DNA from 2 places in the Arthrobacter sp. sptzw42 genome. Region 2 is predicted to be linked to the other one. Evidence: predicted binding sites of a transcription regulator. Region 2 holds the regulator's gene; the other holds the start of a gene.
What was found. Region 2 encodes HspR, which represses chaperone genes until heat shock. Its sites were predicted from a motif close to AAGTTGAGTCNNNNNGACTCAACTT; they were not measured.
Positions count from the first base shown of each region.

Region 1: clpB (ATP-dependent chaperone ClpB) is a predicted target of HspR. The motif match lies at 5,968-5,992, and genes of this name have one in related genera.

Region 1 covers NZ_JBNHEX010000003.1:181,527-196,001, reverse strand. The annotation lists gene AC5RT4_RS04980 (ABC transporter substrate-binding protein) at 1-76, shown strand, start outside; gene AC5RT4_RS04975 (ABC transporter permease subunit) at 76-1,806, shown strand; gene AC5RT4_RS04970 (DUF3073 domain-containing protein) at 1,981-2,214, opposite strand; gene AC5RT4_RS04965 (septum formation family protein) at 2,488-3,213, shown strand; gene clpB (ATP-dependent chaperone ClpB) at 3,282-5,939, opposite strand; gene AC5RT4_RS04955 (hypothetical protein) at 6,093-6,476, shown strand; gene AC5RT4_RS04950 (hypothetical protein) at 6,537-7,235, opposite strand; gene AC5RT4_RS04945 (sulfate/molybdate ABC transporter ATP-binding protein) at 7,326-8,390, opposite strand; gene AC5RT4_RS04940 (ABC transporter permease) at 8,387-9,235, opposite strand; gene modA (molybdate ABC transporter substrate-binding protein) at 9,246-10,001, opposite strand; gene AC5RT4_RS04930 (TOBE domain-containing protein) at 10,016-10,423, opposite strand; gene AC5RT4_RS04925 (DUF4031 domain-containing protein) at 10,540-11,409, shown strand; gene AC5RT4_RS04920 (2-phosphosulfolactate phosphatase) at 11,406-12,215, shown strand; gene AC5RT4_RS04915 (YccF domain-containing protein) at 12,219-12,620, opposite strand; gene AC5RT4_RS04910 (phosphoribosylanthranilate isomerase) at 12,685-13,302, opposite strand; gene AC5RT4_RS04905 (HutD/Ves family protein) at 13,399-13,989, shown strand; gene AC5RT4_RS04900 (ferritin) at 14,061-14,475, shown strand, end outside.
Region 2 covers NZ_JBNHEX010000003.1:61,773-76,247, forward strand. The annotation lists gene dnaK (molecular chaperone DnaK) at 1-1,839, shown strand, start outside; gene AC5RT4_RS04345 (nucleotide exchange factor GrpE) at 1,842-2,561, shown strand; gene AC5RT4_RS04350 (DnaJ C-terminal domain-containing protein) at 2,645-3,616, shown strand; gene AC5RT4_RS04355 (heat shock protein transcriptional repressor HspR) at 3,630-4,055, shown strand; gene urtA (urea ABC transporter substrate-binding protein) at 4,409-5,674, shown strand; gene urtB (urea ABC transporter permease subunit UrtB) at 5,709-6,593, shown strand; gene urtC (urea ABC transporter permease subunit UrtC) at 6,590-7,741, shown strand; gene urtD (urea ABC transporter ATP-binding protein UrtD) at 7,738-8,547, shown strand; gene urtE (urea ABC transporter ATP-binding subunit UrtE) at 8,540-9,232, shown strand; gene AC5RT4_RS04385 (DHA2 family efflux MFS transporter permease subunit) at 10,216-11,718, opposite strand; gene AC5RT4_RS04390 (MFS transporter) at 11,973-13,196, opposite strand; gene AC5RT4_RS04395 (NADPH-dependent F420 reductase) at 13,279-14,040, opposite strand; gene AC5RT4_RS04400 (flavin reductase family protein) at 14,154-14,475, opposite strand, start outside.

The DNA of each region.
Region 1 (14,475 bases), 120 kb from region 2:
CACGGGCAGGACAGCAGTCAGCAGCACGACGGAAAGCACGGGCGGCGGGTCCACCGGCACAGGCGCGGCCGGCTGATGCCCGCTCTGGTTTTCCTGAAGGTCACCGTCTCGCGGATCGTCGCCCTCCTCGGGCTGGTGGTGCTGATCGGGATGATGCCGTGGCTCTCGGGGCGTGGCGCCGAGTACACCATCCTCCGTGCCAGGTACGCGGACCGCGAGCCCACGCCGGAAGCATTGGCTGCCATCCGGGCGGAGCTCGGTTTGGAGCAGGGACCGGTGGCCATGCTTGGCTCCTGGGTCCAGGGGGTGCTTGCCGGTGACCTTGGCACGTCCTGGATCAGCAATACTCCGGTGGGACCCGGCGCCGCGGCTGCGTTGAGCGTGTCGGTGACGCTGATGGGTTTCGCCATTGCCATAGCAGCCGTTATTGCCCTGCTGATCTGCGCGCCGGCCGTAGTGGACGGCCTCCGGCAGCGGCGGAGGACAGCGTCCGGCGCGCTTTCCGCCGCACTCACCTCGCTGCCGGAATTCCTGCTTTCCGCCATGCTGCTGGTGGCAGGTGCCATCTGGCTGCAGTGGTTTCCGCCCTTCGGTTGGAAGGGCCCGGAGTACGCCGTCCTGCCCGCCCTGGCCCTCGGCATTCCTGCGGGCGGCCTGATGGGGCTGCTCCTGTCCGACGCCATCCGCGCCGGCTTCGGCGAGAAGTGGGTGGGCACCTGGCGGTTGGCAGGAACAGGACCCGGGCGGCTGACGCTGGCTGTGCTGCGGCGGGCACTGCCATCGGTGCTGCCACAGATCGGGCTGGTCCTCATCGGACTAACCGGCGGAGCGGTGGCGGTGGAAAAGGTCTACGCCATTCCGGGGCTCGGCCGGTTGCTCCTCGGTGCCGCCGGCGCCCAGGACATTCCCACCCTCCAGGCGGGCATGCTGGCACTGATGGGGCTGGCACTGCTGGTGGGAACGCTGACGACGGCGGCGCGGTACCTCCTGATTGGGCCCGCGGTCCGCTTCGGCACGCTGCCGCTTCCGGAGCCGGCGCGGTCAGGGCGGCGCCGCCGGCCGGCGGTGCCGGCAGTCGCAGCTGCCGCCTTGCTGCTCATTGTCGGGGCCGGGCTGCTGCGTGATCCCTTCACCTCCGCCCACGCCAGGCTCGCGGCACCCACCTGGGCGCTGCCCTTTGGTGCCGACGCCAGCGGCCGTGACCTCCTGGCCCGGGTGGGACACGGCGCCCTGGGGACGCTGGGGACTGCGCTGGTAGTGGTCCTGGTCTGCCTGGCGGTGGGAATCGCCGTCGGGCTGTTCCCCTTGGCCGCTGCGGGGCCGCTTGAGGTGGCCAACGCCGCGCCGCCCATCCTCGCCGGGCTGGTTGTTGCTGCCGTGCTGGGACCCTCGGCAGAGGGCGCTGCCCTGGCCGTGGCCGCCGTAAGCTGGGCTCCGCTGGCCGCACATACCGCCGCGCTTGCCCAGGAGGCACGGGCGCAATCCTACGTGCAGATCCTCCCTGTTCTGGGGGTGGGCAGGGCGCGCATCATGCTTCGCTACATCCTGCCGGCGGTGGTGCGGCCGCTCCTGCGCCACGCGATGCTCCGGCTGCCGGGGGTTGCCCTTGCCCTGGCGGCACTCGGGTTCCTGGGGCTGGGACCCCAGCAGCCGTCACCAGACTGGGGCCTGATCCTGGCCGAGGGCATCGGCTACGTGGAACGGGCGCCGTGGGCGGTCCTGGCACCGGCTTCCGCGCTGGTCCTGGCGTCAGTTCTGGCTGTGAGCCTGGCCGGACAGCAAAAAGCCCGCCCCGGCACCGTATAAGGCGAAGGGGGCGGGCTTTATGTCTGCAGTTCAGCACCCTCAGTCTGCGAAGACCAGGGGGCTACAAAGAAGCGCAGCACTGATCCGAGCTGAAAGACCGGGACCCCGATACTGAATCCATGAGTGCGACGGTGTCACAGGGCTGTCCGGTTACGGCAACAGACCTCGGGACAACTAGCCGATACGACGGGTATCTACCTCGTCGTCATCTTCTTCCAAATCATCCGCGTACTTGTCCACGTAAGCCGAATAGTCCGGTTCAACCGGCTCGTTGGCGAAACGGCTGGGAGCGCGGACTTCTGAACTCTTGAGCTCACGCTGGAGAGCTGTGTAGTCAGTGTTCGGGGAGTAGTACTTGATGTCCCGAGCCTGTTTAGTAGCTTTTGCCTTTTGACGGCCGCGCCCCATGGCGTGACCCCCTTTTGTACTCGGACCGGAGGTGGTCACCTTGGCTATGGTGAGGCCCCGGAATGTTTGGTCAATTTGTCGTACACCTAGATTACATGCTTTCTACTGCTCCCGCTTGCCAGGCGCGCTCCCGCAGTGCCGATGCACATCACATGCAGTACCGCTCCTGCCCTGCCCAGGCCGGAATCAGGCTTTTTTCTTCGGTAGAGTCACATCAGCAACTACTGAGCCCGGCCGGAATTCCGGCGCCCGCGCGGAGAAAAACGCAGGAGGATGCACCCCGTGAACCACCAGGACGTCCCGCCCAAGCCCGCCTCTTCGCCCGCCGCCGGCCTGCCCACGGTACCCGCGGCCGAGTATGGAGTCCCGGCAGTCGAGCCCCCGTTACGCAGGCGGCAACAGCGGAATGAAGCCGGGGCGGGGGGCCGCAACCGGTCGGCCCTCCCGGAGGGGCCCGAAGCGGGCCGCGGGAGCATCAACCAGCGGACGCTGTGGAAGGCGTTGTTCGTTGTTGTTCTCCTGGCGGTCATCGGCTCGCTCGTTTGGCTTGCCCTGTGGTTGAACAGCAACGAAAACCAGGAGGCGTCCGGAGGCGCCGCTGCCGGTGTGCTGGAAACCGCCGCCACTCCCCCCGCCAGTCCGCTGCCCCTGCCCCGCGAGGCGGAACCTGCCGACTATGCCCTGGGCGACTGCTTTAAGGACTTCAGCCCGGAAGCGCTGAAAGCCACGGTTGTCCCCTGCGACACCGGCCATTCAGCCCAACTGGTCGCCTTGTTCCGCTACCCGGAAAGCGAGTCGTACCCGGGCCCCGAGGCGTTGAAGGCCAAAGCCCTGGAAGCGTGCCAGGCCGCAAGACTGGGACCTGCGGCCAACGAGTACACCCTGAACTTCGAGCGGAGCTTTCCCAGTTCCACCAGTTGGGAAAGCGGGGACCGCAGGGTGGACTGCTACGTCACCTCCCCCGGCGGCAACAACGTTAACGCGAGCGTGCTGCCCTAGCGCCTGGGGCACCAGGCGCCAGGGCAGCACGTCCTGGCCCGGCTACACGTCCACTGCTTCCGGTGGGCCTATTCCTTCCGGCGAACCACCAGTCCGGTTCCGGGGACCGCACCGCCGTTGGGCTTGGCCAGCGCTTCCAGCCCCTCGATGGTGAGTTCAACGGAATCGGTGGCCGTGTCCACCAGCACGGTGTCGCCGTCCGAGATTTCGCCGGACAGGATCGCCTTGGCCAGACGGTCGCCGATTTCCCGCTGGACCAGACGGCGCAGTGGCCGGGCGCCGTAGGCGGAGTCGAAGCCGGACATCGCCAGCCAGGCGCGGGCGCCGTCGGTGACGTCGAGGGTCAGCCGGCGCTCGTGCAGCCGCCGTCCCAGTTCGCCCACCTGGAGTTCAACGATGCGGGCAAGCTCCTCCACGGACAGCGGGTCGAACAGCACCACTTCGTCCAGCCGGTTCAGGAACTCCGGCTTGAAGGAGGCGTTGACGGTGGCCATCACGGCGTTCCGTTTGGCCTCGGCATCCAGCGAGGGATCAACCAGGAACTGGCTGCCCAGGTTGGAGGTCAGCACCAGGATCGCGTTGCGGAAGTCCACGGTGCGGCCCTGGCCATCGGTGAGGCGGCCGTCGTCGAGCACCTGCAGGAGGATGTCGAAGACCTCGGGGTGGGCCTTCTCCACTTCGTCCAGCAGCACTACCGAGTACGGACGGCGGCGGACGGCTTCGGTGAGCTGGCCGCCCTCCTCGTAGCCCACGTAGCCCGGAGGGGCACCCACGAGCCGCGCCACGGAATGCTTCTCGCCGTACTCGGACATGTCAATCCGCACCATGGCGCGTTCGTCGTCGAACAGGAAGTCCGCCAGTGCCTTCGCCAGCTCCGTCTTGCCAACGCCTGTGGGGCCAAGGAACAGGAACGAACCGGTGGGGCGGTTGGGATCACTGATGCCGGCGCGGGCGCGGCGGACGGCATCGGACACGGCGGTGACGGCCTTCTTCTGCCCGATCAGCCGCTTTCCGAGCTCCTCCTCCATGTGCAGCAGCTTCTGGCTTTCACCCTGCAGCATCCGGCCTGCGGGGATCCCCGTCCAGGCGGAGATGACCTCGGCAATGTCGTCTGCGGTCACCTGCTCCGCCACCATCTGGGCGGACTTGTCCGTGATGGCGGCTTCGGCCTCTGCGGCAGCGTTCAGCTCCCGCTCGAGCGCCGGAATTTCGCCGTAAAGGATCCGTGATGCCGTCTCAAGATCCCCTTCGCGGGCGGCCTTGTCGTACGTGGAACGCAGCTCGTCCAGCTTCGCCTTGAGGTCACCCACCCGGTTGAGCCCGGCCTTTTCGGCCTCCCAGCGGGCATTCAGCGCAGCCAGTTCCTCTTCCCTGTCCGCCTTGTCCGCCCGCAGCGCGGCGAGGCGCTCCATGGAAGCAGCGTCGGTTTCGCCTTCCAGGGCGAGTTCTTCCATCGTGAGCCGGTCGACGGCGCGGCGGAGCTGGTCGATCTCCTCGGGTGCCGAGTCGATTTCCATCCGCAGCCGGGACGCGGCCTCATCGACCAGGTCGATGGCCTTGTCTGGCAATTGGCGCCCGGAGATATAGCGGTTGGAGAGGGTCGCTGCTGCCACCAGGGCAGAGTCTGCGATGGCAACCTTGTGGTGCGCCTCGTAGCGCTCCTTGAGGCCGCGGAGGATGCCGATGGTGTCCTCGACGCTGGGCTCACCCACATACACCTGCTGGAAGCGGCGCTCCAGGGCAGGGTCCTTTTCGATGTTCTCGCGGTATTCATCGAGGGTGGTGGCACCGATGAGCCGCAGTTCGCCGCGTGCCAGCATGGGCTTGAGCATGTTGCCCGCGTCCATGGATGAGTCTCCGGTGGCACCTGCACCCACTACCGTGTGGATTTCATCGATGAAGGTAACGATCTGGCCGTCGGAGTTCTTGATTTCCTCGAGGACGGCCTTGAGGCGCTCTTCGAACTCGCCGCGGTACTTGGCGCCGGCCACCATGGAGGCGAGGTCCAGGGCGATGAGGGTCTTCCCGCGCAGGCTTTCGGGCACGTCCCCGGCCACCATGCGCTGGGCCAGTCCTTCGACGACGGCGGTCTTGCCCACGCCGGGCTCACCGATGATGACGGGGTTGTTCTTGGTCCGGCGGCTGAGGACCTGGACGATCCGGCGGATTTCGTTATCGCGGCCGATCACCGGGTCCAGCTTGCCGGACCTGGCCATGGCGGTGAGGTCCGTGCCGAACTTTTCCAGCGACTGGAAGGTGTTCTCCGGGTCCGGGCTGGTGACTTTTCCGTCGCCGCGCACGCCCGGCAGGGCGGCGAGCAGCGCTTCGTGGGAGGCGCCGGCGTCACGCAGCAGCCGGCCTGCGGCGTCGCTTCCGGCCGACAGGCCCAGGAGGAGCACTTCAGTGGAAACAAAGGTGTCGCCCAGCCGGTCGGCTTCCTCCTTCGCGTTTTGGATGGCCTGCAGGGCGGGCCGGGACAGCTGCGCCTGCTGGCTGGACGCCCCGGACGTGGCCGGCAGCGCTTTGATGGCACTGCTGGCCTGGACGCTGACAGCGTCCGGATCGGCGCCGGTTGCGCGGAGAAGCGCCACCGCTACGCCTTCACGCTGGTCCATCAACGCTTTAAGCAAATGGGCAGGTTCCACCTGCGGGTTGCCGGCGGTGGAGGCATTCATGGCCGCAGCCGAAAGAGCCTCCTGGCTCTTGGTGGTGAATTTGACGTCCAAAGAGAGCTCCTTTCAGGGCAATTGATCTAAGTTGAGTCTACTACGCTCAACTTTGGATGGGGTACTTTTTATTTTCAGTTTTCCCACAGCGAACCCGCACGCCTCACTTCCCCCCCCGTTTCCAAGCAGAGCCATCCACCCTAGGATCGGCTTGTGACCGGGGAGCACAGTGCCGCCGGCGCACAGGAGACCGGACAGGCAATGAAGAAGTTTGTTGTTCTCTACATCGCAGCACAGTCGGCCCAGGCGCAGATGGCCGAAAGTTCGCCGGAGGCAGCCCGGGAAGGCATGAAGGCGTGGATGGCGTGGGCCGAGGGCGCCGGCGACGGCATTGTGGACCTGGGCACCCCGCTGGGAGCGGGGAAGGAAATCACCTCAACCGGTACCTCAGATACCAGCACCGGCGTCGCAGGTTACGGAATCCTCCAGGCCGAGGACCTCGCCGGTGCCCAGGCTCTGTTGGACGGCCACCCGCACCTCATGATGCCCGGCGCCAGCATTCAGGTTTACGAGTCCCTGGACCTGCCGGGGATGTAGGCCGCCGCCGTGGGGAGCAGGCCGAGGACCGGCATCCGCTCAACGGCAACGGCAGCGGCGTCAGCCCGCCGGGTAACCGGCCGCCGGTTTGGTCTCGATGTAGTTGATGACCAGGAACTCTCCCGCCGGGACCAGTTCCACATACCAGCGCGTGGGCTTGTCCAGGTCCTCCCAGCTGCCTTGGCCGGCAACCACGGGGCGGTACACGGCATCGAACTTCAGGAACGTGCCGCTGTCTGTGGCGCTCGAGTCGATCTCCTGCAGCAGTTCGAACATTCCCCGCCCGCTGCTTTCCGGTTCAGCAGAGCGGACCGCTGCCAGGTTCTGCTGGTTCATTACCTTCACGGAGGTGAAGTACTGCTGCCAGGCCACGTCGCTGTGCGACGTGAAAAGGGTGTTCGAGTAGGCCTCCGCATTCCTGGCCGCAAGCCGCTCGACACAGTTCCCGGGGACCGCGGTGCCTGGAGTCCAGGCGCTGACCAGCTCCGAACCGGCGTTGAGCCAGGCGCTGTACGCGTTCAGGACACTGCCGATCGTCTCGCGCGGTGTGCCGATGGGGATCCGGACCGGCAGCAGGTCGTTCTGGCCAACGAAGGGGCACTCGGCCGGCAGCGCGGACACCGGCGTAGCCGGGGCGATGTCCGGCAGAGGGGCCGGCGACGGGAACAGGCTGCAACCGCTTGTGCCAGCCAGCAACGCAAGGGCGGCAGCCGCCGTCGTAATTTTTCTGCCGAGGACATGCCCCGCTGGTACGTTCATTAGTTCTCCCCCAATACGCCGCGCCCGTCCGCGCGACGCTGACCAGCCTACCCTTCGGGCTCACCGCACCATTAGCCGGGGCCAGAGCGACTAGTTCGGGTAGATGGCCACGGACCCGGCCTTGATCACGAAGTACACCCGCATGCCTGGCGCCAGCGCGAGATCAGCGGCGGCGGCCGGCGTGATGTCCGCGTTCAGCTGCCCGCTTTCGCCCGCGCGGACGCGGACCCCGTCCCCGTGCGGCTCCAAATCGGTGATGGTCACCGGAAAGGCGTTGCGCGGGCTGCCGTGCGCTTCAGACAGGAAAACCGAAACGGCCGACGGCGGGAAAACCGCCACGCCTGGCTGTCCGGCGGGCAGCGGGCCCGGAAGCTCGTGGTGCTGCCCGTAGAGGTTCAGCCCGCCGGACCGAAGCCCATGGTCCGTTATTTCGCCGGCCAGGAAATTGAGCCCTGCGAGCCCGGCGGCGAACCGGCTGCGGGGCCGCTGGAGAACCTCCCGGGTGGGGCCTTCTTCTGAGATTCTGCCCTTCTCCAAAATGACCACGCGGTCCGCCAGCATCAGGGCATCCAGGACGTCGTGGGTGATGATGATGGCCGGCCTGGCCGCCAGGACCCGCTTCAACAGGCGGCGCAGCAGCGGCGCGGAATGGATGTCAAGGGCAGCCATGGGCTCATCCAGAAGAAGGAGCCCGGGATCTGCTGCCAGGGCGCGGGCCACGGCAACCCGCTGGGCCTGGCCGCCGGACAGCCCCGCCGGACGGCGGCCATGAAGATCCTGCGCTTCCACCTCGGCCAGCCAGCGCGCAGCTTCTGTCCGTGCCTGGCGCCTGGCCACCCCGGCGCTCCGTGGCCCGAAGGCCACGTTTTCCAAGGCGTCGAGATGCGGAAACAGCAGGGGTTCCTGGGCGAGCAGGGCGGTGCCGCGGCGGTGCGGCGGCGTCCATGTCCTCCTGCCCGGCGAGAGATCGAACAGTGTCTTCCCGTCAAGCTCGGCCCGCCCGCTGTCCGGCCGAAGCAGGCCTGCGATGGCGGACAGCAGGGTTGATTTACCCGCACCGTTCGGCCCCATCACTGCCACTGTTTCACGGGGGCCGACAGTGAGGGCCACGTCCAATCCCCGCTCCGCCACGGTTGCCTCAAAGATCAACGTCACGGGCCGTTCCCGCCCGGCGCGGCGGCCGTCGTCGTGCGCTGCCTGGACGCCCGGAAGGGACTGTTGCCGGGCCGGCGGTACGCAAGTGCCACCACAACGACCGCCACAGCCACCAGTACCAGGGACAGTGCGACGGCGGAATCCGGATCCGTTTCCCGCTGCAGGTAGATTTCCAGCGGCAGGGTCCGGGTCACCCCCTGGAGACTGCCTGCGAACGTCAAGGTGGCGCCGAATTCACCCAGGCTGCGGGCGAAGGCCAGCACCGCACCGGAGGCCAGGCCGGGCAGCACCAGCGGCAGCGTTACACGGCGGAACACCCGCCCGGGCGAGGTGCCGAGGGTGGCCGCCACGGCTTCATACCGTTCTCCTCCGGTCCGCAGGGCCCCTTCTAGGCTCACCACCAGGAAGGGCAAGGCCACGAAGGTCTGGGCCAGGACAACGGCCGTGGTGGAAAAAGCGATCTGGAGGCCGAAGACGTCCAGGGTCCTGCCAAGGAGGCCCTGGCGGCCGAACGTGTACAGGAGCGCGATGCCGCCCACCACGGGCGGCAGCACGAGTGGGAGAAGCACCAGCGAGCGCAACAGGCCCTGCAGCGGAAACCTGCCCCGGGCCAGGACCAGCGCCAGCGGCACACCCAGCGCGATGCACAGGACCGTGCTGGCGGCGGAGGTCCGCAGGCTCAGGCCCAGGGCTGACACGGCGGATTCGGAGGTGACCAGCGGAAGGAAGTTGCCCCAGTTGACCCTTGCCACCAGGGCGGCCAGCGGCAGGACCACCACCAGCGCGGCCAGGACCGCGACGGCATGCACCCAGCGCGGTATGCCGCTGTAGGCCTGGCGGCTCACGGGCTGCTGCTCACTGTTGACCACTGCCGAAGCCGGCGGATGCCAGGACTTGTTGGCCTTCGGGGCTGGCCAGCAGTTCGAGGAAGGCCCGGGCGTCTGCGCTGTTCCGGCTGTTGGCCAGCACGGCGGCCGGGTAGCTGTTGATGGTGGTGGCGGCTTCCGGGAAGGGAACAGCATCCACCTTTCCTGCCGCGGACCGGACATCGGTGACGTAGACCAACCCCGCGTCGGCTTCCCCGGAGATGACTTTGCCCAGCACATCCGTCACGGAGTTTTCCTCACTGACCGGGTTGAGCTCGGCACCAGTCCGCTGTTCGATGGCGGCAACGGCGGCACCGCATGGCACCTGCCGTGCACACTGGGCCAGCCGCGTACCCGGTTCCGCAAGATCCGTGAAGGAGCTGATGCCGGCCGGGTTTCCCGGCGGGACTGCGATGGCGAGCGTGTTGGTGGCGAAGACCCTGGGACCGCCGTCCACCAGCCCGGCCTCCTGCAGCTTTTCCATGTTCCTGGTGTCGGCGGAAGCGAAGACGTCAGCCGATGCGCCCTGGCTGATCTGCGTGGCAAGGTCCGCGGAGCCGGCGAAGCTGAGGCTGACGGTTGTGCCGGGGCGCCTGGCTTCGAACGTCCGGGCCAGCTCCGTGAAGCTGGCCTTGAGGGAGGCGGCGGCAAAGATCGTCAGTGACCCGCCGCTGCCGGCGGCCTGGCCGCTGCCACCGCAGGCTGCCAGCGTAGCCGTCATCAGGACCGCGAGCAGCAGGGCCATTCCCTTCTGGCCCGTCACAGGCCCTTGCCCTGCGGCGTCTCGATGATGACCGTGGTGGCTTTGACCACGGCGGTGGCCACGGAACCGAGCTCCAACCCCAGATCGCGGACAGCTTCGCTGCTCATCAGTGATACCACCCGGAACGGCCCGCACTGCAACTCAACCTGGGCCATCACTTTGTCCGCTGTGATGCCGGTGACCAGCCCCACAAACCGGTTCCGCGCCGAACTGCCTGTGCGGTGTGGATCGTCCGGCAGTTGAGCCAACTTCTGCGCATGCCGGGCCAATTCCAGCCCGTCCACGGCGATCCGGCCGCCGTCGTCCTTCACGGGGGTAAGGGAGCCGTTGTCCAGCCAGCGGCGCACGGTATCGTCACTGACACCCAGGAAGCGGGCAGCCTCAGCAACGCGGATAATCGTCATAACGGCAGTTTAGGGCTCATTTGCGGAAACAGTCTTACAAAACTGCCGCAGCTTCGGAATTACCGGCCCGCTGCCGGCACCCGGTTCCCCCCGGCAGGTCCCACTAGACTTCCTGCATGGCCATCTACATCGACCCGCCCCTCTGGCCTGCCCACGGGACGCACTTCTCGCACCTGGTCTCGGACTCGTCGCTGGCGGAACTGCATCAATTCGCCGCCGCGGCCGGGATTCCGGAGCGCGCCTTCGACGCCGACCACTACGACGTTGCCGAGCGCCGCTTCGATGACCTGGTGGCCGCAGGAGCGGTTCCGGTGGAGGCCCGGGTCCTGGTCCGCAAACTGATTGCAAGCGGGCTGCGGATCCCTGCCCGGCAGCGGAACAAGTCACTCAAGGTTCCGCTGTTCAACCGCTGGGACGCCATCATGCCCGGCCACGACGCGCTCTTCCTCGACCTTCTGGACCGGTGGAGCGAGCCCCACCGCCGGTACCACGGCTGCACCCACCTGCTCTCAGTCCTGGAAGCCCTCGACCTGTTGGCCGATCCGGCCGACCCTCCCCGGACCGTGCTGCTGGCCGCCTGGTTCCACGACGCCGTCTACCGGGGTGCGGCCGGCCAGGACGAGGAGGAATCAGCACGCCTCGCGGAGGACCGGCTCCCTGCTGCCGGCCTTGACGAAGCGGACGTGGCTGAGGTGGCCCGGCTGGTGCGGCTGACGTCTGGCCACCGCCCGGAATACGGGGACGACGACGGCGCCCTCCTCTGCGACGCCGACCTTTCGGTTCTCGGGGGCGAACCTGACGAGTACGCCAGGTATGTTGCGGACGTCCGCCAGGATTATGCCCACATCGGTGACGCCGACTTCGCAGCCGGACGCGCGGCCGTCGTACGCCACCTGCTGGAACTTGACCCGCTGTTCCACAGCGGCCGCGCCCGGGAGCTTTGGCTGGACGCCGCGCACCGGAATTTAAGAGGTGAACTGGCGTGAACGCAGGTCCCTCAAACGCTGCCCATACCTTTACAGCGAGCGCAGCCCATCGGCAACTGCCCTACATCGTGCGGATGGAGTGGGGGCTGGACGGTGCCAGGACCATAACGTCCGGGGCGGACCTCGCCGTGGTGGTGGACGTGTTGTCTTTCGGCACCTGCGTCAGCGTGGTCCTCGACCGGGGCGGCGTGGTTTTTCCTTTCCCCTGGAAGGACACGGGCGCTGAGGGCTTTGCCGCGCGCCACGGGGCCCAACTGGCCGGGCCCCGCAACGGGGGCGGGCTCAGCCTCTCCCCCGCCAGCCTCCGCGCTGCAGCGTCGCTGGACCGGGTGGTGCTGCCGTCCCCGAACGGTTCGGCGCTCTGCCACGGGCTGGCGCGCGAGGTCCCGCTGGTAGCAGCCGTGTCCCTGCGCAATGCCGCGGCAACAGCCGACTGGGTAGCTGCCAACCTCGCCGAGGAGGCGGTGGTCGCGGTGATTGCTGCCGGTGAGCGGTGGCCGGACGGCACGCTGCGCCCCGCAGTGGAGGACCAGATCGGGGCAGGCGCATTCATCGCCGGACTGGTAGCTGCGGGCAAGGGCGGCTACGAGGCGGAGGACGGCAGGCATGGCTACTCGCCGGAGGCCGTGGCGGCGATGGCGGTCTTCGAAGCCGCGGAGCCGAGGCTCCGCGGGATGCTGCACGGTTGTTCCAGCGGCCTCGAGCTGGCCGGTGCGGGCTACGCCGGGGACGTCGATATCGCCGCGGAACTGGACGGCAGCAGCGCGGTGGCCATCCTGGCGGACGGGGCCTTCAGCCCGCGCTGACTCTTACCGGTAGGCGGCTACGAATGGTGCGCTGGTAGGTACGATCTGCTTTCCCAGCGGCATCAGGGATACCGGGATGAGCTTCAGGTTGGCAATGGCCAGCGGGATGCCGATGATAGTCACTGCCATGGCAAAGGCGGTGACCACGTGGCCGATGGCGATCCAGATGCCCGCCACCAAAAGCCAGATCACGTTGCCCAGCAGCGAAAAGACTCCTGAGCCGCCGGGCTTGTCCACCACCGTCCGGCCGAACGGCCACAGCGTGTATTCGGCAATCCTGAACGAGGCGATGCCCCACGGGATGGTGACGATCAGCAGGCAGCAAATAACCCCCGCCACGAAGTAGCCCAGCGCGAGCCAGAATCCCCCGAAAACCAGCCAGATGATGTTGAGCAGTGTCTTCATACATCCATTGTGCCCTTGGGGTGCGACAGAAAGGGATGGGGGCCTTCCCTGACTGCCCCCGGAATCAGTGCCGGACCGGGGAGGCGCCCTTCACTGCCTGCACGAAGGCGCGCACCTTGGCGAGGTCTTTGACGCCCCGGGACGCCTCCACGCCGGACGACACGTCCACGCCCCAGGCATGGGCAGCCGTGGAGGCAGCACCCACGTTGGCCGGGTCCAGCCCGCCGGCGAGGAGCCAGTGCCGGCCCTGAAGCACAGGCAGGGCGGCCACTGAGGCGTAGTCCCAGGCCTCGCCCGAGCCAGGCACAGCGGCGTCGATCAGCAGAATGTCCTCTCCCCAGTCTTCGAATTCCTCTGCAGTGGCACCCATGGTGATTGCCCGGATCAGCTTCATGCCGGCGTCGTGGACTGTTGCGACGTCCTGCCGGGAGCGCGGGCCGTGCAGCTGGATCCACTCCAGGCCGGCAGCGCGGGCGATTGCCACGGCATCAGCTACCGGCTCGTGGCGGAATACGCCGATGGGCGAGACGTCCGCAGGGACCTCCGCCAGCAACGAGGACACCTGGGAGGGCGAAACGACGCGCGGGCTGGCGGTGAGGACGAAACCGACCGCATCCGCCCCGGCGTTCACCGCTTCACGGACGGATTCGGGCGTACTGAGACCACACACTTTCACAAACATTCCCGGCTCCTTGATGCTGTTTCGGTGTTATCCCCCCGGAGGAGAGTAGCAGGAGGCCGGGGCCCGGAGTGGACGCGGGCCAATTAGGCTGGGCAGATGGAGATCATCCGCTTTGCAGACCTCAAGCCCCAACCATGGCGCAACGGCGCTGGGGTGACGCGCCAGCTCGCCAGCCACCCCGCGGCGGCTTCAACGCAGGACGGATCCTGGGACTGGCGGGTCAGCATTGCGGACGTCAGCAAGGCCAGCGACTTCTCCCCGTTCCCCGGCATGGAACGGGTGCTGACGGTGATTGACGGCGAACTGCTGTTGCTCTCGGTGGACGGCGCCGAACACCCGCTCGAGAAGTTCCGGGCGTTCCGCTTCCCGGGCGGCGCGGCTACTTCCGCCAAGCTGCCCACGGGCGACATCCGGAACCTCAACGTCATCACAAGGACCGGCAGCTTCAAGGGTTTTACGTCCATCATTGAGCTCTCCAAGAAGCGCGCGAAACCCCTCTTTGCAGGACAGCTGGGAATCCTGCTTCAGGGGCAGGCTACAGCCGGTGTGGAGACGGAGGAACCCGAGGCCTTGGCACGGTATGACGCCGTGGTGGGCTCCGACGTCGGCACCCCTGACGTCCTTGGCCGCGGCTTCCTGGCCGTTGTATCCATTGACCCGGTCGAGGAAGAGCCCGAAGGGGCATAGGACAGCCTGGCCTTGCGTAGCAGAGCCTTTCCACACTGGTGGGCGCCCGCGGCCGTCCCTAGACTCGGGCTATGACCACTTCAACGTTCAATGCACTCCTGTCCACGCAGATCGGCAACGAATTCACGGCATCGCAGCAGTACATTGCCGTGGCCACCTGGTTCGCCAACCAGGACCTCCCGCAGCTGGCCAGGTACTTCTACCGCCAGTCCGTGGAGGAGCGGAACCACGCCATGATGATGGTGCAGTACATGCTGGACCGGGACATCACCTTCACCATCCCGGGCGTTCCGGCGGTCCGCAACGACTTCGCCTCCGTGACTGAGCCGTTGGCCCTGGCCCTGCAGCAGGAAAAGGAAGTCACCCGCAATATCGAGGACCTGTTCCGGGCTGCGCGCGGCGAGAACGACGCCCTTGGCGAGCAGTTCATGCTCTGGTTCTTGAAGGAGCAGGTGGAGGAAGTCGCTTCCATGACCACGCTGCTGA
Region 2 (14,475 bases):
ACCACCAACTCCGTCGTCTCCGTTCTCGAAGGTGGCGAGCCCACCGTTATTGCCAACGCCGAGGGTGGCCGCACCACGCCGTCCGTCGTTGCATTCTCCAAGTCCGGCGAGGTCCTGGTCGGCGAGATCGCCAAGCGCCAGGCCGTCAACAACATCGACCGCACCATCGCTTCCGTCAAGCGCCACATGGGCACCGGCTGGACCGTCGGCATCGATGAGAAGAAGTACACCCCGCAGGAAATCTCCGCGCGTATCCTCATGAAGCTGAAGAACGACGCCGAGTCCTACCTGGGTGAAAAGGTCACCGACGCCGTCATCACCGTCCCGGCCTACTTCAACGACGCCGAGCGCCAGGCGACCAAGGAAGCCGGCGAGATCGCGGGCCTGAACGTCCTGCGCATCGTCAACGAGCCCACCGCCGCGGCACTGGCCTACGGCCTGGACAAGGGCAAGGAAGACGAACTCATCCTGGTCTTCGACCTCGGCGGCGGCACCTTCGACGTCTCCCTGCTGGAGGTCGGCAAGGACGAAGACAACTTCTCCACCATCCAGGTCCGCGCCACCGCCGGTGATAACCGCCTCGGCGGCGACGACTGGGACCAGCGCGTCGTTGACTACCTGCTCAACCAGCTCAAGGTCAAGGGCATCGACCTGTCCAAGGACAAGATCGCCCTCCAGCGCCTCCGCGAAGCAGCAGAGCAGGCCAAGAAGGAACTTTCCTCCTCCACCAGCACCAACGTCTCCCTCCAGTACCTGTCCGTCACCCCCGACGGCCCGGTCCACCTGGACGAGCAGCTGACCCGCGCCAAGTTCCAGGACCTCACCAAGGACCTGCTTGAGCGCACCAAGAAGCCCTTCCACGATGTGATCAAGGAAGCCGGCATTAAGCTCTCCGACATCAACCACATCGTCCTCGTCGGCGGCTCCACCCGTATGCCTGCGGTTTACGACCTGGTCAAGGAACTGGCCGGCGGCAAGGAGCCCAACAAGGGCGTGAACCCGGATGAGGTCGTCGCTGTTGGCGCAGCCCTCCAGGCCGGTGTGCTGAAGGGTGAGCGCAAGGACGTACTCCTGATCGACGTCACCCCGCTGTCCCTCGGCATCGAAACCAAGGGTGGCGTGATGACGCACCTGATCGAGCGCAACACCGCCATCCCCACTAAGCGGTCCGAGACCTTCACCACGGCTGATGACAACCAGCCGTCTGTGGCTATCCAGGTCTTCCAGGGCGAGCGCGAGTTCACCCGCGACAACAAGCCGCTGGGAACGTTCGAGCTGACCGGCATCGCGCCGGCTCCGCGCGGCGTCCCGCAGGTTGAGGTCACCTTCGACATCGACGCCAACGGCATTGTCCACGTCTCCGCCAAGGACAAGGGCACCGGCAAGGAACAGTCCATGACCATCACGGGCGGTTCCAGCCTCTCCAAGGAAGACATCGACCGCATGGTCAAGGATGCCGAGGAGCACGCAGCCGAGGACAAGGCCCGCCGTGAGGCCACCGACACCCGCAACACCGCCGAGCAGCTTGCCTACTCCGTGGACAAGCTCATCGCCGACAACGCCGACAAGCTGCCTGAAGAGGTCAAGACCGAGGTCCAGACCGACGTTGACGACCTCAAGAAGGCCCTTGAAGGCACGGACGACGCCGCAGTGAAGGCCGCCTTTGAGAAGCTCCAGGCTTCCCAGGGCAAGCTGGGCGAGGCCATCTACTCCCAGGCCGGTTCCCCCAACGGCGCAACCGGTGCCGCAGGTGCTGAAGGCGGCGCTCCGGCCGGTGACAAGGGCGACGAAGACATCGTCGACGCCGAGATCATCGACGAAGACGAAGCGAAGAAGTAACCATGCCGCACCACGGTAACGAGGAAGAGCACAACACGTCACCCCGTGAAGAGCACCTCCAGGAGCAGCAGGGCAACGGCCGCCAGGAACCGGTCATCCGGGACAACCGCAAGGTTGACCCGGTGACCGGGGCTGCCCGCCACCCCGAGGGCGGGCACGCTGAAGGCGGCAACACTGTTCCCGGCGACCCTTCTGAAGCAGTGGATTCCGACGGCGACGCGCTTGCCCAGGCCGAAGAGATCCTCAACGGCATCCAGGTGCCGGCAGAGGAATCCGTGGCGCAGGGCGTTTCGGCAGGTGGCTCCTCAGCTGAGGCGGCAGAGCTGAAGAACGACCTCCTCCGCCTGCAGGCCGAGTACGTCAACTACCGCAAGCGCGTTGAACGCGACCGTGCCGTGGCAGGGGAGATGGCCGTCATCGGCGTCCTGAACTCCCTGCTTCCGGTATTGGACGACGTCGACGCCGCCCGGCAGCATGGTGACCTCGCCGACGGCCCCTTCGCCGCGATCGCCGCAAAGCTGGAGAACGCGCTGAAGACCTACGGTTTGGTTCGGATCGACGAGACCGGCGTGGAGTTCGATCCCACGATCCACGAGGCCCTCATCCAGCAGCCCGGCGGGGACATCGAAGTTGACACCGTCAGCCAGGTGCTCCGCTCCGGCTACAAGTCAGGCGAACGCGTCCTCCGGGCCGCCCAGGTCATCGTCGCAGTACCTGCGTAGCTATACTCCGGTGGTTGAGCTTGTCGAAACTTGGGTTTCGATAAGCTCAACCACCGATTCATAACTTTCGAAAGGAAACGCCATTGGCTAGCCAGGATTGGGTGGACAAGGACTTTTACAAGATCCTTGGTGTCGCCAAGGACGCTTCCGACGCCGATATCAAGAAGGCTTACCGGAAGCTGGCACGCGAGCACCACCCTGATACCAACTCGGGGAACTCTGCTTCCGAGAAGAAGTTCAAGGACATCTCCGAGGCTCACTCTGTTCTCTCCGATCCCGAAGAGCGCCAGCAGTATGACGCCATCCGCGCCATGGGAGGCGGGGCCCGCTTTGCTCCCGGCGGTGCCGGAGGAGGCAACGGCGGGTTTGAGGACATGTTCGGCGGCCTTTTCACGGGCAACACCGGACGCCACGCCGGGGGCTTCAATCCTTCTTCGGGCGGCATCCCGCCCGAGTTTGCGGACCTGTTTGGCGGCGGTTTCGGCCAGACGGGTTTCCAGCGCGCTCCGCAGAAAGGCGCCGACCGGTCTGCCTCCACCAGCATCTCCTTCTCGGGTTCCATCCGCGGCACCACCATCGGGCTGCGGGAACCCAGCGGTGAAGTCATCGACGTCCGCGTGCCTGCCGGCATCAAGGACGGCCAGAAGGTCCGGGTGCGAGGCAAGGGCCAGCCGGGTCCGGCCGGCAACGGCGACCTCGTGGTCTCCGTGGCGGTCAAGCCGCACGAGTTTTACACCCGCGACGGCGACAACCTCCGCGTGCACGTCCCGGTCACCTTTCCCGAAGCTGCGCTGGGTGCCGATATCGAAGTGCCCACCATTGACGGCGAAAAGGTGCGGGTCCGCGTGCCGGCCGGTACGCCGTCGGGCCGTACGCTGCGGGTCAAGGGCAAAGGCGTGAAAACGTCCAAGGGGACCGGGGACCTGCTGGTGACCATCGACGTCGCCGTGCCCAAGAACCTGAACAAGGAAGCTGAAGCTGCGGTGAAGGCGTTTGCCGATGCCACAGCCGGCGCTGACGTCCGAGAGGGCCTGGCCGCCAAGGCCCGGCTTTAGCAGCGGGTGAGCCGTGGACATCAACTCAGACCAGCCGATCTTTGTAATTTCGGTGGCGGCTGAACTGGCGGACATGCACCCCCAGACCCTTCGGCAGTACGACCGGATGGGCATCGTCTCGCCCAGCCGCGCGCCCGGAAAGTCCCGCCGCTACTCGCAGCGCGACATCAACATGTTGCGCGAGGTGCAGCGGCTCTCCCAGGAAGGCGTCTCGCTCGAAGGCATCAAACGGATCCTCGAGCTCGAAAACCAGGTGGCCGCTTTGCAGCGCCGGGTTTCCGAGCTGGCGGACGAACTGAGCCGCCGGCCGCAGCCATTCGATTCGCGCATTTTCGCAGCCGGTGCTGCCGGCGACGTGGTGAGCCTGGCCCGGGGCCAACGGCCCCGGCCGCGGTCGCAGGCCGTGGTGCTCTGGCGGCCGCGCGCCATCGGGCGGTAGGCGCCGCTACTTCCGCCTGGCGCGAGCCGGCCGCTGGCCGCCTATTTTCCTATAACCGCAGGTGAGCGGTGCCATTGCCTTCGTGGATTGTGTCCGGCCCGCAGGCCTAAGTTACGAATCAGCACGTTTCCCGCAGGTTAAATCTCAGCGTCCCGCTTTCCCGCGGTTCTTCCGCGCGTTACTTCCTGCGCCGTGGCTTTGGGCCAGCCCAGGCAACAGTTTGGAAACTGTCCCGAAACCAATCCTCCAGGCACCGAAACAATCGGCTCCTACATTCATCGCAAGAGGTCACTTCCCAAGGCCTTGGAGGCGAGCCGCTGCCTTGGCAGCGGCTGAATGAGAAGCAGGTACACATGAGGGTTTCGGTTAACAAACGCGCTTTCCTTCCCCTTACTGCGGCCGCTGTGGCCACGGTGCTGGCAGGTTGTGGCAGCCAGATTGCGGACCCGGCGTCCGGAGGCTCCACCGCCAGCAGCGGCAGTTCCTGTGTGGACACGTCAGGCAACAGCATCAAAGTGGGTTTCATAAACTCCCTGTCCGGCACCATGGCCATCAGCGAGAGCACCGTCTTCGACTCCCTGACCCTGGCCGCGGAGGAAATCAATGCTTCCGGCGGTGTTTTGGGCAAGCAGCTACAGGTGGTCAGTGAGGACGGCGCCAGCGAACCGACCAAGTTTGCCGAGCGTGCCGGAAAACTCATTCAACAGGACTGCACAGCTGCAGTCTTCGGCGGCTGGACCTCGTCAAGCCGCAAAGCCATGCTCCCGGTGTTCGAAGCCAACGATGCCCTTCTGTTTTATCCGGTGCAGTACGAAGGCCTGGAGTCGTCGAAAAACATTTTCTATACCGGCGCCACTACGAACCAGCAAATCATTCCCGCTCTGGATTACCTGGCTGAGCAGGGAACAAAGTCGCTTTTCCTGGTGGGCAGCGACTATGTCTTCCCGCGGACGGCCAACAAGATCATTCGGGCCTACGCCGCTGCCAAGGGCATGGAAATTCTAGGCGAAGAGTACACGCCGCTCGGCTCGACCGAGTTTTCCACCATCGTAAATAAAGTGCGGGACTCCAAAGCCGACGCGGTCTTCAACACTTTAAACGGCGACAGCAATGTGGCCTTCTTCCGTCAGTACAAGAGCGTCGGCCTGGCGGCTGACAGCATGCCCGTTGTCTCGGTTTCCATTGCCGAAGAGGAAGTTCCCGGCGTCGGCCTGGACAACGTTGAAGGACAGTTGACGGCTTGGGACTACTACCAGACCCTTGATACCCCAGCCAACAAGAAGTTCGTCGCAGCGTTCAAGGCGAAGTTCGGTGCCGAGAGGGTGACGAGCGACCCCATGGAGGCTGCCTACACCTCCCTGTATCTCTGGAAGGCCATGGTGGAAAAGGCCGGGTCATTCGACGTGGACAAGGTTCAGGCCGCAGCGGACGGGGTCACCTTTGAGGCGCCCGAAGGCCTGGTGACAGTGGACGGGGAGAACAACCACATCACCAAGACTCCCCGGATTGGCAAGATCAACGCGGAGGGCCTCATTGACACCGTCTGGTCCTCACCGGAAGCCGTTAAACCGGATCCTTTCCTGGCCACCTACGACTGGGCCAAGGATTTGGCCAAGTAACAGCTGCCCACACATCGAAGAAAGGCCTGCTGGAATGGAACTCCTGATAGGGCAGATGTTCGCCGGGCTCAGCCTCGGTTCCGTGCTGCTCCTGGCGGCACTCGGGTTGTCGTTGACTTTTGGTCAAATGGGTGTCATCAACATGGCCCACGGTGAATTTATGATGGCCGGAGCCTATACAGCCTTTGTGGTTCAGCAGGCCATCTCGGATGCCGGGGTTTCACTGCTGGTTTCCATTCCGGTGGGTTTCGTCGTGGGCGGTGTCCTGGGGCTGGTGCTCGAGGCGGTGCTGTTACGCCGCATGTACCACCGGCCCCTGGACACGCTTCTGGTTACTTTTGGGGTAGCGCTCATCCTGCAGCAAGCCGCACGGGACCTCTTCGGCGCACCCAGCGTGGATGTCCGCGCGCCAGCCTGGCTTCAGGGAAACATCGAGTTGCTGGGTGCGCCGATCCCGCTGACCCGGCTCTTTATCCTGGCTCTCTCGCTGGTGTGCCTGGCAGGTTTGGTCCTCCTGCTTAGGGCTACGCCACTGGGGCGCCGCATCCGGGCTGTTGTGCTGAACCGGGACCTGGCAGAAACCAGCGGTGTCTCAACCCGGCGCAGCGACCAACTAACGTTCTTCATCGGTTCCGGCCTGGCCGGTGTAGCCGGTGTCGCTGTCACCCTCATTGGTTCAACCAGTCCCTACCTCGGCACCAACTACATCGTTGATGCCTTCCTGGTGGTGGTGGCCGGTGGCATTGGCCAAATCAAGGGGGCAGTCATCGCCGCATTTTCCCTTGGCGTGCTGCAGTCCATCTTTGAGTACTCGACGACGGCGAGCATCGGCAAGGTCCTGATCCTGATATTGATCGTGGTGTTCCTTCAGCTCCGGCCGCAGGGCATCTTCAGCCTCAAGACGAGGAGCCTGGCATGAGGGGCCTTCTGCGCGGACGGTTGGGTACTGCGGCGGCGTTCGCCGCCGGTGCGGTCCTGCTCCTGGGTGTTGCACCGGTGATTCTTCCAGCGTTCAGCCTGGGACTGCTGGGAAAGTTCCTTTGCTTCGCTATCGTGGCGGTGGGCATTGGCCTGGCGTGGGGGCGCGGCGGCATGCTGACCCTTGGCCAGGGGGTGTTCTTCGGGCTTGGCGCCTACATCATGGCGATGCACATGAAGCTTGCCGACGCGTCACTTTTCGGCGGCTCCGGCGTGCCGGACTTCATGTCCCTTTACGGCAACGGCGAGGTGCCCGGCTGGTGGGAGCCGTTCCGAAGCCCGGCTGTAACTCTGCTTGCGGTGGTGCTGATCCCGGCGCTGGTGGCACTTGTCCTGGGTCTGGCGGTCTTCAAGCGCCGGGTGAAGGGTGCCTACTTCGCAATCCTGAGCCAAGCGCTGGCCGCTGCATTCGCTGTGTTCCTTATTGGTCAACAGGCCACCACTGGCGGCTCGAACGGGCTGAGCGGCTTCCGGTCATTTTTCGGCTATGACCTGCAGGACCCGAGCAACAAGGTGATGTTGTACATGATTGCGGCGTCAGTGTTCCTGCTGTCCATAGCCCTCGCCCGGCAGCTGATGCACAGCAGGCTCGGCGAGCTGCTGGTTGCGGTACGGGACCAGGAGGAACGGGTCCGCTTCCTTGGTTACGATCCGGCAACCATTAAAACCGTCATCTACGTGATTGCCGCTGTCCTGGCAGGCATTGCAGGCGCACTGTTCGTCCCGCTCGTCGGAATCATCTCTCCGGCAGACGTAGGAGTGATCCCTTCCATCGCCTTCCTCATTGGTGTTGCCATCGGCGGCCGTGCCACGTTGCTGGGGCCGGTCCTCGGTGCTGTCGGTGTCGCCGCCGCCCAGTCCGGCCTGTCCTCCACTTTTCCCTCCTTTTGGGTGTATTTCCAAGGCCTGTTGTTTGTCCTGGTGGTCGGGTTCATGCCCGGCGGGCTGGCTTCAGTGCCGGCGCTCGTGGGCAGGCGGCGCAGAATTCGTCCGGCTGTATCGGTGCCCGCGGCACCAACAACGCCAGCGTTTGCGGCACTATCGCCGGAAGCTGAAGAAACAGTTATCCCTGAGGAGGCCCGCAGATGACCACGCCCACCCTGCTCCCGAACGGTGAGCCCCGGGCCGGAGGGCTCCGCCATGGCCGGCCCAAATACCTGGAAGTCCGCGACCTGTCCGTCTCCTTTGACGGATTCCTGGCCGTGGACAACGTCAGCCTCGATGTCATCCAGGGCGACCTGCGGTTCCTGATCGGCCCCAACGGCGCGGGGAAGACAACGGTGATCGACGCGATCACCGGCCTGGTACCTGCCACGGGATCAGTGAACCACACCGGGGTAGAGATCCTCGGACGGAAAGTGCACCAAACCGCACGGCTGGGGGTGGGGCGTACATTCCAGACGGCGAGCGTGTTTGAAAATCTTTCCGTACTCCAGAACCTGGACATCGCGGCCGGCGCCGGCCGCGGTGCGCTTCGGATGCTCCGTCGGCGCAGGACCGTGGATGCGGCGGTGGAAGAGGCGCTTGAAATCATCGGGCTGGAGGGATCGGCCGGAAAACAGGCGGGCATTCTCGCCCACGGACAGAAGCAATGGCTGGAGATCGGCATGCTTCTGGTGCAGAACGCGGACGTCCTCCTGCTGGACGAGCCGATTGCCGGGATGAGCCAGGACGAGCGGTTCGAAACCGGGGAGTTGTTGCGTCGAATAGCGGCCAGCCGTATCACGGTGGTGGTCGAACACGACATGGATTTCGTGCGGGAGTTCGCAACGTCCGTCACCGTGCTTGCAGCGGGCAAGGTCCTCAGCGAGGGAAGTGTTGCCCAGGTGCAGGCAGATCAAAAAGTGCAGGATGTCTACCTTGGATCCTCGCGAGTGGAGGCCACTGATGCTTGAAGTTGAAAATCTGGAGACCGGTTATGGACGTACCCAAGTCATCTCCAACGTCAGCCTGAGCGTCCCGGACGGAGCCGTTGTCTCTGTCCTGGGGCACAACGGCGCTGGCAAGACAACGCTGCTGCGCGCCGTCGTCGGGCTTCTCAAGCCGACCGCGGGACGCATCACCCTTGACGGGGAAGACATCTCGGCTCTACGCCCGCACCGCAGGGTAGACCGGGGAATGGCCTACGTGCCGCAGGGCCAGCAGTCATTCGGGCAGCTGTCCGTCATGGAGAACCTGCAGCTCGTAGCGGACGGGCGGAGGAACGGCCCCGAACGGGTGGCGGAAGCCTTGCACATGTTCCCGGCGCTCCAGACATTACTGGAACGCCGGGCAGGGCTGCTTTCGGGCGGCCAGCGGCAGCAGCTCGCCATCGCCCGGGCGCTCATCACAGACCCCCGCCTACTGATCCTTGACGAACCCACCGAGGGAATCCAGCCAAACATCGTCACCGAAATAGAAGCGACCATCGTCGAGTTGTCCCAGCGGAAAGGCATGAGCATCCTCCTTGTGGAGCAACACATCGGCTTTGCCCTGCAGGCCGCGGACAGCTACTACGTCTTGTCGGCGGGAAGGGTCTCCTCTTCAGGTCCCGGCGGTGCCGGTTCGGCCGGTACGGTTCGGGAGGCCATGCTCATCTGAGCCGCGGAGGATGCCGGTGCTGATGTCCTCATCTTCCGCCTGCACCACGCCAACGATGACAACAACCGGTGGAGTGACAAGGGCAAGAAGCTTGCCCGCTGGGACCGGCGTCAGTATGCCGGTCTGTCCGCCGCCACCCCTGGGGTGGGGTAACGGCGGCCGCGACCCGGGAGCCTCACCGCCGGAGGGCATGCGGGGCTCGCGTTTCCGAGGGCTTCCAGCGGAGCACTTGGGATACCGAAAATGCCAGAGGCCTTCGACCGCCGAACTTGAACCCGTAAACCAGAATATTTGGCGCAGCCGAAGGAGATGCATGCACGCACGGCGCCGTCCCTTTGGATGCAGACGGTGCGGAACCGGTTCTGGTGCTCCATTCAAAAGAGGCCAGGACGCCGGCGGGGCGGCATGGCGGGTTGCGCCCAGCGCGGCTGACATCCTGCCCGTGCTCTTTCGCTGCCTGCAGGACGCCCGGCATGAGACGAACGGGTTGCATTGTAGACGGGATGCTCTTCAACATCCTGTTGGTCCGGGAGGTACTCTGGCCCACCCCATCCGAAGTGTCAGGTTGGACTTTATGAGTTTCTTGAGTGCGTGTCAGAAAAGCGGCAATTACGCTTCAGTCTGACAACTTGTCGGCTGCCACCTGACGTCAGGTTGGGGTGTGGCCGAACCTGAACAAGCTCCTGGCCCATGTGCTAGTCCTTTATGAGGTCGTAGGTCACAAGCTTTCAAAGGGAGCATGAATTTGTCGTTGAGCTGTAGCGACCACTTAGCCCGTTTTGCTAACTCAGCGGCCCTCCAGAGGGGGTTCGCTTTGGGCGCTTGCGTGCCTTACGGACCCGGTTGTCGTCCTGCGGATGACCGGATGGGGGTGTTCTGATGATGGTGGCAGGTTGCCGGTTTCCTTCTATGCATCCATTGCCAGTCAATCTCGCCACTGCCAGACGCGACCGATAGCCGACAGGTCAGGTCCTGCTGGCCGTTCAGTCTTCGTCCGCGTTGCGCGTGTGTCGCGGAAGGAATGCCGCGGTCACGAGGGCGACGACTGCGATAACAGTGCCGACTGTGAATGCAGCGCGTGCACCATTTGCGATGGAGGTAGCGTCGGTGCCGTCGGCGTTCGAGCTGAGAACCGCGATGAGTACTGCCAAACCGGCCGCGCCGCCGAGCTGCTGGATAGTGTTGAGCGCGGCGCTGCCGTGCGGAGCGAGAGCACTAGGAAGCGATCCCAGCGACATGGTGAAGAGAGCGACCCAGGCGAACGCTTGGCCGGCGCAGACGAACATGTAGGTTGCCAGGACCACCCACATCGAGGTGTTCTCGGTGAAGGCCGTCATGAACCACCAGCCGGCACTGACAACGATGGCTCCCGGGATAGCAAGCCCCCGGGCTCCGATGCGGTCGTAGTAGCGGCCGACGAGGAGGGACACGATCCCAATCGTCGCGCCGCCGGGCACCATGAGCAGCCCGGTCTCCAATGAACCGAGTCCGAGGGATTCCTGCAGGATGAGGGGGAGCAGGGTGGCGAGACTGAAGGCGCCCATCACCAGGAACGAAAAGACGATAACGGGTCGTGCGAACCCGGCATGCATGAAGATCCGCATGTCCAGAACGGCCGCGTCACGGCGCTGCAATCGGAGCTGACGCAACACGAATGCTGCGATTCCCGCCACGCCCAGCGGGATCGCGATCCAGAACGCTGTTGAGAAGTGACCGCCGCTGGATTCGCCGGCACTCGCTAGTCCGTACACCAACGCGCCGAATCCGATCGCGGAGAGCACCAGCGACAACGTGTCGAATCCGATTCGCCGCGGCGTAGTGAGGTTCGGCATCTTGATTGCCCCGATGAGGAGGCCGAGGACCGACAGAGGCAAGATGATGATGAACAGCCACCGCCAGGTCAGCTGCGACATCACGAGGCCGGAGAAGGCGGGACCGAGGGCGGGTGCGACGGCAGACACCGCCGTGACTAACGCCATCATCTGTCCACGACGAGACGGCGCAACGAGACCCATCGACGTCGTCATCAGCAGCGGGACCAACACCGCCGTACCGAGGGCCTGCACAATCCGGCCGGTGAGCAGCAGCGCGAAGCCGGGGGCAACTGCCGCGATCAGGGTGCCGAGGGTGAACAGACCGACGCTGACAATGAAGATTGTCCGGAGCTGGAACCGCTGCATGATGTACCCGGTGGTCGGGATGATCACCGCGAGGGTGAGGGCGTAGCCGGTGGTGAGCCACTGCCCGGTCGTAGCCGTGATGTTCAGGTCGTCCATGATCTGTGGCAGCGCCACCCCGACCACCATCTCGGACAGGAACGCCACGAACGCCGAGAAGACCAGGACGGAGATCGTCAGGACCTCTCCCGGAGACAATCGTTTCGTTGGTGCCGAGTTGGTCGTGTTCGGGCCGGTAACCGCTCCCTGGGGATCGGCGATGATGCCGGCCGGCCCTGTTGCAGGGGCGAGATGCGTGTCACTACTCATAAGCTGTTGACTCCAAGGTGCTCGTAGGATTCATCGGTTCGGGTCGGAATCCACAGGATTACCGACTGGACAAAGCACCGCTCCATCGGAGAGCTTGTCGGTATTTCAGTCTCCACATTCACACTAATGTGAAGGTCAAACCGGCTCAGCGCCAACCTTTCGTTGGGTCGTCGTCTTGGCGGGAAATCTCCGGTGCCTGGTGTGCGGCGGGGCGTAACCAGCGGAGAGAAGTTCGGTCGGCCAGTCATCCTGTTTTAGGCGAGCGTTTGGGGTTTGACTGCCACCAGGATCAGGCCGCCGAGCACGGAGGCGAGGCCGCCGAGGACCAGGGCGGTCTGTACGCCGGCACCGTCGACGAGGAGCCCACCGATGAACGCGCCGAGGGCAATCGCGACCTGGAACACACCGGTTTGGAGTCCGCCGATACTTTCCAGGCGGCTCGGTTCGGCTCGCGCAAGCCAGGTCGAGATAACCGTGGGCAGAGCACCGAAACCGGCCCCCCAGAGCGCGGCTGCGACGAAGAGCAGCACGGTGCTGCTGCCCATGTACACGAAGGCGATCATCGCGAGACCAAGGACGAGCGGGAAGATCAGAGTCGCGATGCGCAGCGTGCGGTCGGCGAGAGGTCCGGCGATCAGATTGCCGCCCACAATGCCCAGGCCGTACACCAGGAGCAGGACAGCGAGCTGCTCGGGATCGAGTCCGCCGACCTCGGTCGCTGCAGGACGGATGTAGGTGAAGCCGGCGAAGTGACCGGCGCCCATCAGGGCCATGGTGAACAGGCAGAGCAGGACCATGCGGGAGCGCAGTGTCTGTACCAGGGGCCGGAATCCGCTTGAGGGACCGGTCACCATCGAAGGCAGGGCGAAGAATTGGATGACCATGGCGATGATGCCGACGCCCGCGGCCAGAGCGAACACTGCACGCCAACCCCAGATCTCACCGAGCAGCGTGCCGAGCGGGACGGCGGCGACGGTAGCCAGGGTCACGCCCACGTTCACGATCGTCAAACCCAGACCGAGCTTTGATGCAGGCACCAGGCGCGCTGTGATGGAGATCGCCAGCGCCCAAAACCCGCCGATCGCGATGCCGAGCAGGACGCGGGCGGCCAGAAGGATCGGGTAGGTCGGCGCGATCGCCACCAGCACATCGGATACGACTGCAAGCGCCGAAAGAATGATCATCAGGTGCCGGCGGTCCATACGCGAGAGCACGACAGGGATGGTGATGCCGGAAATGGCTGCGACGATGGCTGTGATGGCGACGGACTGACCGGCCACGCCCTCTGTCACTCCCAGATCCGCGGCAACCCTGGAAAGAAGACTTGCCGGCAGGAATTCGGCCATCACGAGGGCGAATACACCCACGCTCAGCGAGGCCACCCCCGCCCACGAGGGTTTCTGCGTCGGGCCTGCACTGTCGGACCGTGATCCGTTACCGCCGGTCTCTTGTGTTGCTGTTGCTTCGTGAGAAGTCATTCGGGATTCATCCTGGCTTGCGTGTGAGCGCGCATCAGTAGGTGCGCGTTGGTACGTGGGGGGGAGTTGTGGGGACGTAGCGTCAGCTGTAGCAGGCACGGTTGATGGCGACGAGGAACTTGCCGTCCGGTTTACCGCCGGCATTGATGTACCCGCCGATGGCGTCCATGGCCAGATCCCGGCGCTGGGGGACGCGCTCCTTCTGGGCGGCTGCCAGGAAGGCTGGCATCTCCTCGCGTCTACGATCCGTGCAGTAGACGGGGGCGCCGGGCTGCTGGCGCCAGGACTCGGCGAGGACTCCGGCGTCGACAGCATCGAAGCCGGTCTGTTCGACCAGTGACATCGCGAGCTTCCGGTGGTCGTCACGGTCGGCTGCCACCGGGATTGCCACCCGGCCTGCCGTGCCGGCCTCAACGGCCTTCGCGTCGAACGACTGGGATGTGATGGCATTCCAGGCTTTGGTCACGGGGCGGCCGAACAGCTCGGACAACCAGATGCTTTCGGGTTGCCCCTCAACGAAGGCGGGGACGATGCCGTCGCGGGCCGGGTAGTAGTTGGACGTGTCGATGACGGCGGCGGCCTCGGGTGCGCGCCGGACGTGGGCGGCGATGTCCTCGTTGCGGTTCATCGGGACCGAGACGATGAGGACGTCGACGTCAGTGGCCGCTTCGGAAGCTGTGACGGCTCGCGCGCCAGTCCTCAGGGCCGAGGCCGAGATGGTCTCGGGCCCGCGGGAATTCGCGACCATTACGTCGTGCCCATGGCGGCTGAGGCGCCGGGCGATGGTCGAGCCGATCGAGCCCGCGCCGATGATACCGATCTTCATGTGTCTCCCTAGTGCAATGTCTGTCCTCTCATCATCAACATTGCCACTAGTGTGAAGGTCAAATCGGAGGTGTCATATACCGGACGAGGACGAAGGTAAGCGACCCACCGATACAACGACCTACACACGCATCAGGCAGGGTCGAGCTCGCGGAGGGCCCGGTATTGGCCTTGGAAGTACACCAGGGGATCAGGGTGTTCTTTAGGAGATGTTCCTAGTTCGATAACGCGTCCGAGCACGATGAGATGGTCGCCGGCGTCGTGCTCGGCCCAGATTGTGCAGTCGAGCCAGGCCAGGCTTTCATCCAGGACCGGGTTGCCCTGTGTTGTGGGGCTCCATCGGATGTTGGCCCATTTGTCCGTGCCTCGTCGGGCGAACTGGTTGGATACTGCTTCCTGGTCGCGCGAGAGGATGTTGACCGTGAAGGTTCCGGCGTCGCGGATCCTCGGGTAG